Regions from separate parts of the Geobacillus sp. E263 genome, predicted to be linked through region 2. Evidence: a T-box and tRNA genes for the amino acid it is inferred to sense, from the RefSeq annotation. Region 2 holds a T-box; the other holds one or more tRNA genes.
The links. The T-box of region 2 lies ahead of ileS (isoleucine--tRNA ligase). A T-box ahead of a tRNA ligase gene usually reads a tRNA of that ligase, here a tRNA-Ile.
Positions count from the first base shown of each region.

Region 1 (3,374 bases), 530 kb from region 2:
CGCAACGGGACCGAAGCGTCGCGAGCCGATGGCGTCCGGAGCTAGACAAAGCGAAAAGCGGAAGCCGCCTGCGCAAAACGGCTTTCTTCCAAACAGACGGTTATCTAGTTTTGAAGGAATGAATTCCCCATCTTGACAAGACTATCTATTTATATATAATAAAACTTGTCCATTACTTGCCTAGTGACAATAGCGGAGAGGAAACACCCGTTCCCATCCCGAACACGGAAGTTAAGCTCTCCAGCGCCGATGGTAGTTGGGGCCAGCGCCCCTGCAAGAGTAGGTCGTCGCTAGGCAATTCATACGGAGGATTAGCTCAGCTGGGAGAGCACTTGCCTTACAAGCAAGGGGTCGGCGGTTCGATCCCGTCATCCTCCACCATGATAATACATATTTATGCCGGCTTAGCTCAATTGGTAGAGACGAGCCTAAGCTTCCGTGAATTCACTGCGAGTTGTCCCGACGCATATCACTTCGCTGAATAAGCGAGAAGAGGAAGGGACACAAAAAATTAAACGTATATGTCAATACTTCTTTCTTATGCCGGCTTAGCTCAATTGGTAGAGCAACTGACTTGTAATCAGTAGGTTGCGGGTTCAAGTCCTGCAGCCGGCACTGTAATAGTATGAGCCATTAGCTCAGTAGGGGAGCAACAAGCCTAAGCTCCTATGAATCCGCTACGAGTTGCCTCGACGAATCCTGCTTCTTTGAATTCACTAGTAGAGGAAGAGGCAACGAGAAACAACGAGTGTCTTTATTTACCACACGAGCCATTAGCTCAGTAGGTAGAGCAACTAGCCTAAGCTCCTATGAATCCGCTACGAGTTGCCTCGACGCATCTAACATCGTTGGGTTCGCTGGCAGAGGAAGAGGCATCGAAAAAACAACGAGTGTCTCCCTTTAACTACATGAGCCATTAGCTCAGTAGGTAGAGCATCTGACTTTTAATCAGAGGGTCGGAGGTTCGAATCCTCCATGGCTCACTTTTGCGGGTGTGGCGGAATTGGCAGACGCACCAGACTTAGGATCTGGCGCCTTACGGCGTGGGGGTTCAAGTCCCTCCACCCGCATCTTATAAGCGTGCGGAAGTAGTTCAGTGGTAGAACACCACCTTGCCAAGGTGGGGGTCGCGGGTTCGAACCCCGTCTTCCGCTCCATTAATGCCGCCGGGGTGGCGGAATTGGCAGACGCACAGGACTTAAAATCCTGGGGTAGGTAACTACCGTGCCGGTTCGAGTCCGGCCCTCGGCATATGCGCTCGTAGCTCAATTGGATAGAGCATCTGACTACGGATCAGAAGGTTAGGGGTTCGAATCCTCTCGAGCGCGTTAATCTTTTAATGAATATGTAGGAAGCGGGAAGTAGCTCAGCTTGGTAGAGCACATGGTTTGGGACCATGGGGTCGCAGGTTCGAATCCTGTCTTCCCGATTTAGAAAATATGGGGCCTTAGCTCAGCTGGGAGAGCGCCTGCTTTGCACGCAGGAGGTCATCGGTTCGATCCCGATAGGCTCCACCAGTAATAATAAAGAATTTGGCGGCGTAGCTCAGCTGGCTAGAGCGTACGGTTCATACCCGTGAGGTCGGGGGTTCGATCCCCTCCGCCGCCATTGAAATGGACCTTTAGCTCAGCTGGTTAGAGCAGACGGCTCATAACCGTCCGGTCGTAGGTTCGAATCCTACAAGGTCCACCATGTTCTTTAATATGATGGAGGAGTACCCAAGTCTGGCTGAAGGGGTCGGTCTTGAAAACCGAGAGGCGCCGCAAGGCGCGCGGGGGTTCGAATCCCTCCTCCTCCGCCATACATCGTTACTCGTTACTATAGTATATCGCCGCGGGGTGGAGCAACGAGCTTAAGCTCCATCGAATAAGCTACGAGTTGCCTCGACGCATTTGACATCTTTGAATTCGCGGGCAGAGGAAGAGGCAAAGATTTGAATTAAACCTTTCTAAATTATTTATTCGTAATTCAATCATTACTTTCTATCATCGCGGGGTGGAGCAGTCCGGTAGCTCGTCGGGCTCATAACCCGAAGGTCGCAGGTTCAAATCCTGCCCCCGCAACCAATATTGGTCCCGTAGTGTAGTGGTTAACATGCCTGCCTGTCACGCAGGAGATCGCGGGTTCGAGTCCCGTCGGGACCGCCACAATGAACTAAGTATATAGATCGGTAACGATGAATGATACTTCCATGAATATGCTGCGAGTTGTCCTGACGCATCTAACATTGCTGAATAATCTAGAAGAGGAAAGGACAAGACAACACAGAATATTAAGATAATAAAATGGCTCGGTAGCTCAGTCGGTAGAGCAAAGGACTGAAAATCCTTGTGTCGGCGGTTCGATTCCGTCCCGAGCCACCACTCACTCTTAAGTTTTTCTGTCTGATGTGCCGGCTTAGCTCAATTGGGGAGCAACGAGCCTAAGCTTCCATGAACTCGCTCCGAGTTGCCTCGACGCATCCATCATCTTTGAGTTCGCTAGTAGAGGAAGAGGCAATGAAAATAATTTAGACAAATTTCATATGCCGGCTTAGCTCAATTGGTAGAGCAACTGACTTGTAATCAGTAGGTTGCGGGTTCAAGTCCTGCAGCCGGCATCAGATTGTGGCGACTATGGCGAAGTGGTTAACGCACCAGATTGTGGCTCTGGCATGCGTGGGTTCGATTCCCACTAGTCGCCCCATGTTATGCGGGTGTAGTTTAGTGGTAAAACCTCAGCCTTCCAAGCTGATGTCGTGGGTTCGATTCCCATCACCCGCTTCTTGGGCCTATAGCTCAGCTGGTTAGAGCGCACGCCTGATAAGCGTGAGGTCGGTGGTTCAAGTCCACTTAGGCCCACCATTATAATTAATAGACTTAAGAATTTTATCTGCTTTGGAGCATGCTTGTTCTGCAATGGCTCAGCGACGAGCGATACTTCTATGAATTTGCTACGAGTTGCCTCGACACATCCAACACCTTTGAGTTCGCTAGTAGAGGAAGAGGCAGAGTGAAATTTTGAATGCATGTTCTGTAAAAAAATAGCTACATGTTTCTTTATTCCGCAATAGCTCAGCGGTAGAGCAACCGGCTGTTAACCGGTAGGTCGTAGGTTCGAATCCTACTTGCGGAGCCATACGGAGAAGTACCCAAGTGGCTGAAGGGGACGGTTTGCTAAACCGTTAGGTCGCAATTTTGCGGCGCGCGGGTTCAAATCCCGCCTTCTCCGCCATTCAATGTGGCCCGTTGGTCAAGTGGTTAAGACACCGCCCTTTCACGGCGGTAACACGGGTTCGAATCCCGTACGGGTCATAAAAGCACCAGTTACGCTGGTGCTTTTGTTTTTTCCATAAAACGAAATTTGTCGAATTTTTTCGTTTTATAGTTGCAATC
Region 1 is NZ_CP041632.1:2,894,823-2,898,196, reverse strand. Features, by position in the region: gene FNL97_RS18080 (hypothetical protein) at 1-122, shown strand, start outside; rRNA gene rrf (5S ribosomal RNA) at 180-296, shown strand; tRNA gene FNL97_RS14940 (tRNA-Val) at 306-381, shown strand; tRNA gene FNL97_RS14935 (tRNA-Thr) at 543-615, shown strand; tRNA gene FNL97_RS14930 (tRNA-Lys) at 911-983, shown strand; tRNA gene FNL97_RS14925 (tRNA-Leu) at 989-1,070, shown strand; tRNA gene FNL97_RS14920 (tRNA-Gly) at 1,083-1,157, shown strand; tRNA gene FNL97_RS14915 (tRNA-Leu) at 1,166-1,251, shown strand; tRNA gene FNL97_RS14910 (tRNA-Arg) at 1,255-1,328, shown strand; tRNA gene FNL97_RS14905 (tRNA-Pro) at 1,356-1,429, shown strand; tRNA gene FNL97_RS14900 (tRNA-Ala) at 1,442-1,517, shown strand; tRNA gene FNL97_RS14895 (tRNA-Met) at 1,535-1,608, shown strand; tRNA gene FNL97_RS14890 (tRNA-Ile) at 1,616-1,692, shown strand; tRNA gene FNL97_RS14885 (tRNA-Ser) at 1,709-1,801, shown strand; tRNA gene FNL97_RS14880 (tRNA-Met) at 1,990-2,066, shown strand; tRNA gene FNL97_RS14875 (tRNA-Asp) at 2,072-2,147, shown strand; tRNA gene FNL97_RS14870 (tRNA-Phe) at 2,288-2,363, shown strand; tRNA gene FNL97_RS14865 (tRNA-Thr) at 2,527-2,599, shown strand; tRNA gene FNL97_RS14860 (tRNA-His) at 2,610-2,685, shown strand; tRNA gene FNL97_RS14855 (tRNA-Gly) at 2,692-2,762, shown strand; tRNA gene FNL97_RS14850 (tRNA-Ile) at 2,767-2,843, shown strand; tRNA gene FNL97_RS14845 (tRNA-Asn) at 3,043-3,117, shown strand; tRNA gene FNL97_RS14840 (tRNA-Ser) at 3,121-3,213, shown strand; tRNA gene FNL97_RS14835 (tRNA-Glu) at 3,222-3,293, shown strand.
Region 1: it encodes a tRNA-Ile, which carries the amino acid that the T-box ahead of ileS (isoleucine--tRNA ligase) is inferred to sense. The anticodon was not compared.

Region 2 (3,374 bases):
TGGAAATATACCAGCATTTTCGCAAAGAAGAACATCATTTTATTGACCAGGTATTAGAGTGGCAAGAAACGGTAAAGAGACAATACGCACCAAAGCTTACTGACTTTTTAGATCCACGTGAGCAACAAATTGTGCAAAGCGTCATCGGTCGCGATGAGGAGGTTCGCATTGCTTTTTTTGGCGGCGCCCCGTTTGTGGAGCGCAAAAGAGCGCTATTGTTCCCGCCATATTTTCAGCCCACGGATGAAGATTATGAAATTGCTTTGTTTGAGGTCCATTATCCGAGCAAATTTATCAGCCTAGAGCATCGCCAAGTGCTAGGGGCGCTCATGTCGCTTGGGTTGAGGCGCGGAAAATTTGGTGATATTTTAATGAAGGAGGAACGGGTTCAATTTTTGGCGGCCAACGAAGTGGCGGACTATATCCGCCTACATTTGCACGCAATCGGAAAAGCAAATGTTTCGGTAGAAAAAAGACCGTTGACAGAGATTATCACGTTAGAAGAAAAGTGGCAAGATACGACCATTACCGCTTCATCATTAAGGCTGGATGCAATATTATCACAAGCATTTCATGTATCACGGCAAAAAATTCAGTCATTCATTGAAAATGGATTTGTAAAAGTAAATTGGAAAATCGTTGAACAAGCACATTTTGAATGCCAACAAGGAGACATTCTTTCCGCGCGCGGATTTGGCCGCTGTAAAATTATATCCATTGAAGGAAAAACAAAAAAAGAAAAGTGGCGCATTCGAATCGGAATACAAAAATAATCGAATGGTTGCAGGAATTGATAGAAAAATGTCGAATGATAAGGAAAAGGAATTTCGAGACGGAGGTGGCCATTGTGCCTTTAACGCCATTAGATATTCATAATAAAGAGTTTAGCCGGGGTTTTCGCGGCTATGATGAAGATGAAGTAAATGAATTTCTTGATCAAGTCATTAAAGATTATGAAATGGTGATTCGCGAAAAAAAGCAACTTGAGGAAAAAGTGGCGGAATTGACAGAAAAACTAAATTACTTTACTAATATTGAAGAAACATTAAACAAATCGATTTTAGTTGCCCAGGAAACAGCGGAAGAAGTAAAGCGAAACGCGGAGAAAGAAGCGAAACTAATCATTAAAGAAGCGGAAAAAAATGCGGAGCGCATCATCAGCGAAGCGCTTGCGAAATCGCGGAAAATCTCTCTTGAAATTGAAGAACTAAAGCGGCAATCGAAAGTATTTCGCATGCGTTTTCGCATGCTCATTGAAGCACAGCTAGAAATGTTGAATAATCGCGATTGGGATGATTTAATGGAATATGAAGTGCCAGAATTAGAAACAAAGGAGAAGGAAGAACTCTCCCAATCTTGACGACCATTGATTTTTTCGCATATAATATCGAATAAAATGAACATAGGCGTTAACGATGAAAGGGACAGTAGCTCTTTCAACGCTTATTTCAGCGAGCTGGGGATGGTGGAAGCCTGGCATAAGCGAAAGAGTGAAGATCACCCTGGAGTTCCATGCTGAACGGAAAAGTAGGCAGTGGCGTGTCATTCACGTTACGAATGCAAAGTGGGCTATGGCATACATAGCCAATAAGGGTGGTACCGCGAGACCGTTCTCGTCCCTTTTTGGGAGAGAGCGGTTTTTTACGTTTCTACTGTCTTTCCAACTTGATCAGCTGCTTATCTATTTCGCTCATTTATACATGAAATAATAAGGATAGGAGGAATGAACATGGATTACAAAGAAACGCTGTTAATGCCACAAACGGAATTTCCGATGCGCGGAAACTTACCGAAGCGTGAACCGGAAATCCAGAAAAAATGGGAAGAAATGGACATTTATCGAAAAGTGCAAGAACGGACAAAAGGACGCCCGTTGTTTGTTCTGCATGACGGGCCGCCGTACGCGAACGGCGATATTCATATGGGACACGCTTTAAATAAAATTTTAAAAGATATTATCGTCCGCTATAAATCGATGAGCGGCTATTGCGCGCCATACGTTCCTGGATGGGATACACATGGACTTCCGATTGAAACAGCGCTCACGAAAAAGGGAGTTGACCGAAAATCGATGAGCGTTGCGGAATTTCGCAAGCTTTGTGAACAATATGCGTATGAACAAATTAATAATCAGCGCGAGCAATTTAAGCGTCTTGGCGTGCGCGGCGATTGGGAAAATCCATATATTACGTTGAAACCGGAATATGAAGCACAACAAATTAAAGTGTTTGGCGAGATGGCGAAAAAAGGACTTATTTATAAAGGCCTAAAGCCGGTATATTGGTCTCCATCAAGCGAATCGGCGTTGGCGGAAGCGGAAATTGAGTATAAAGACAAACGTTCCCCTTCCATTTATGTTGCATTCCCAGTGAAAGATGGAAAAGGAGTGCTTGACGGGGATGAAAAAATCGTCATTTGGACAACAACGCCTTGGACGATTCCAGCAAACTTAGCGATTGCCGTCCATCCAGACCTTGATTATCAAGTGGTGGAAACAAACGGTGCAAAATATGTCGTTGCTGCTGCGTTATTAGAATCTGTTGCGAAAGAAATCGGCTGGGACGAAGTAACGGTTGTGAAAACGATCAAAGGAAAAGACTTAGAATATGTCGTGGCAAAACATCCGTTTTATGACCGCGATTCTTTAGTCATTTGCGGTGAACATGTTACGACAGACGCCGGAACAGGATGCGTTCATACCGCGCCTGGACATGGGGAAGATGACTTTATTGTCGGGCAAAAATACGGCTTGGATGTGCTATGTCCAGTCGATGAGCGCGGCTATATGACAAGCGAAGCGCCAGGCTTTGAAGGACTGTTTTACGATGAAGCAAACAAAGCGATTACGCAAAAATTAGAAGAAGTCGGGGCGCTTTTAAAACTCAGTTTCATCACTCACTCGTATCCGCACGACTGGCGTACGAAAAAGCCGACGATTTTCCGTGCTACGACACAATGGTTTGCATCCATCGATAAAATTCGCGGTGAACTGCTTCAGGCCATTAAAGAAACAAAATGGATTCCGGAATGGGGCGAAATCCGCATCCATAATATGATTCGCGACCGCGGCGATTGGTGCATTTCTCGTCAACGTGCATGGGGGGTACCGATTCCAGTCTTTTACGGGGAAAACGGTGAACCAATTATTACGGACGAAACGATTGAACATGTATCTAACTTGTTCCGTCAATATGGTTCGAACGTTTGGTTTGAGCGTGAGGCGAAAGATTTATTACCGGAAGGATTTACTCATCCATCAAGCCCGAACGGTATCTTTACGAAAGAAACAGACATTATGGATGTATGGTTTGATTCCGGTTCTTCCCATCAGGCAGTGCTTGTAGAACGTGATGATTTACAACGCCCGGCAGATT
Region 2 is NZ_CP041632.1:2,368,240-2,371,613, reverse strand. Features, by position in the region: gene FNL97_RS12105 (YlmH family RNA-binding protein) at 1-773, shown strand, start outside; gene FNL97_RS12100 (DivIVA domain-containing protein) at 848-1,360, shown strand; T-box leader at 1,407-1,624, shown strand; gene ileS (isoleucine--tRNA ligase) at 1,730-3,374, shown strand, end outside.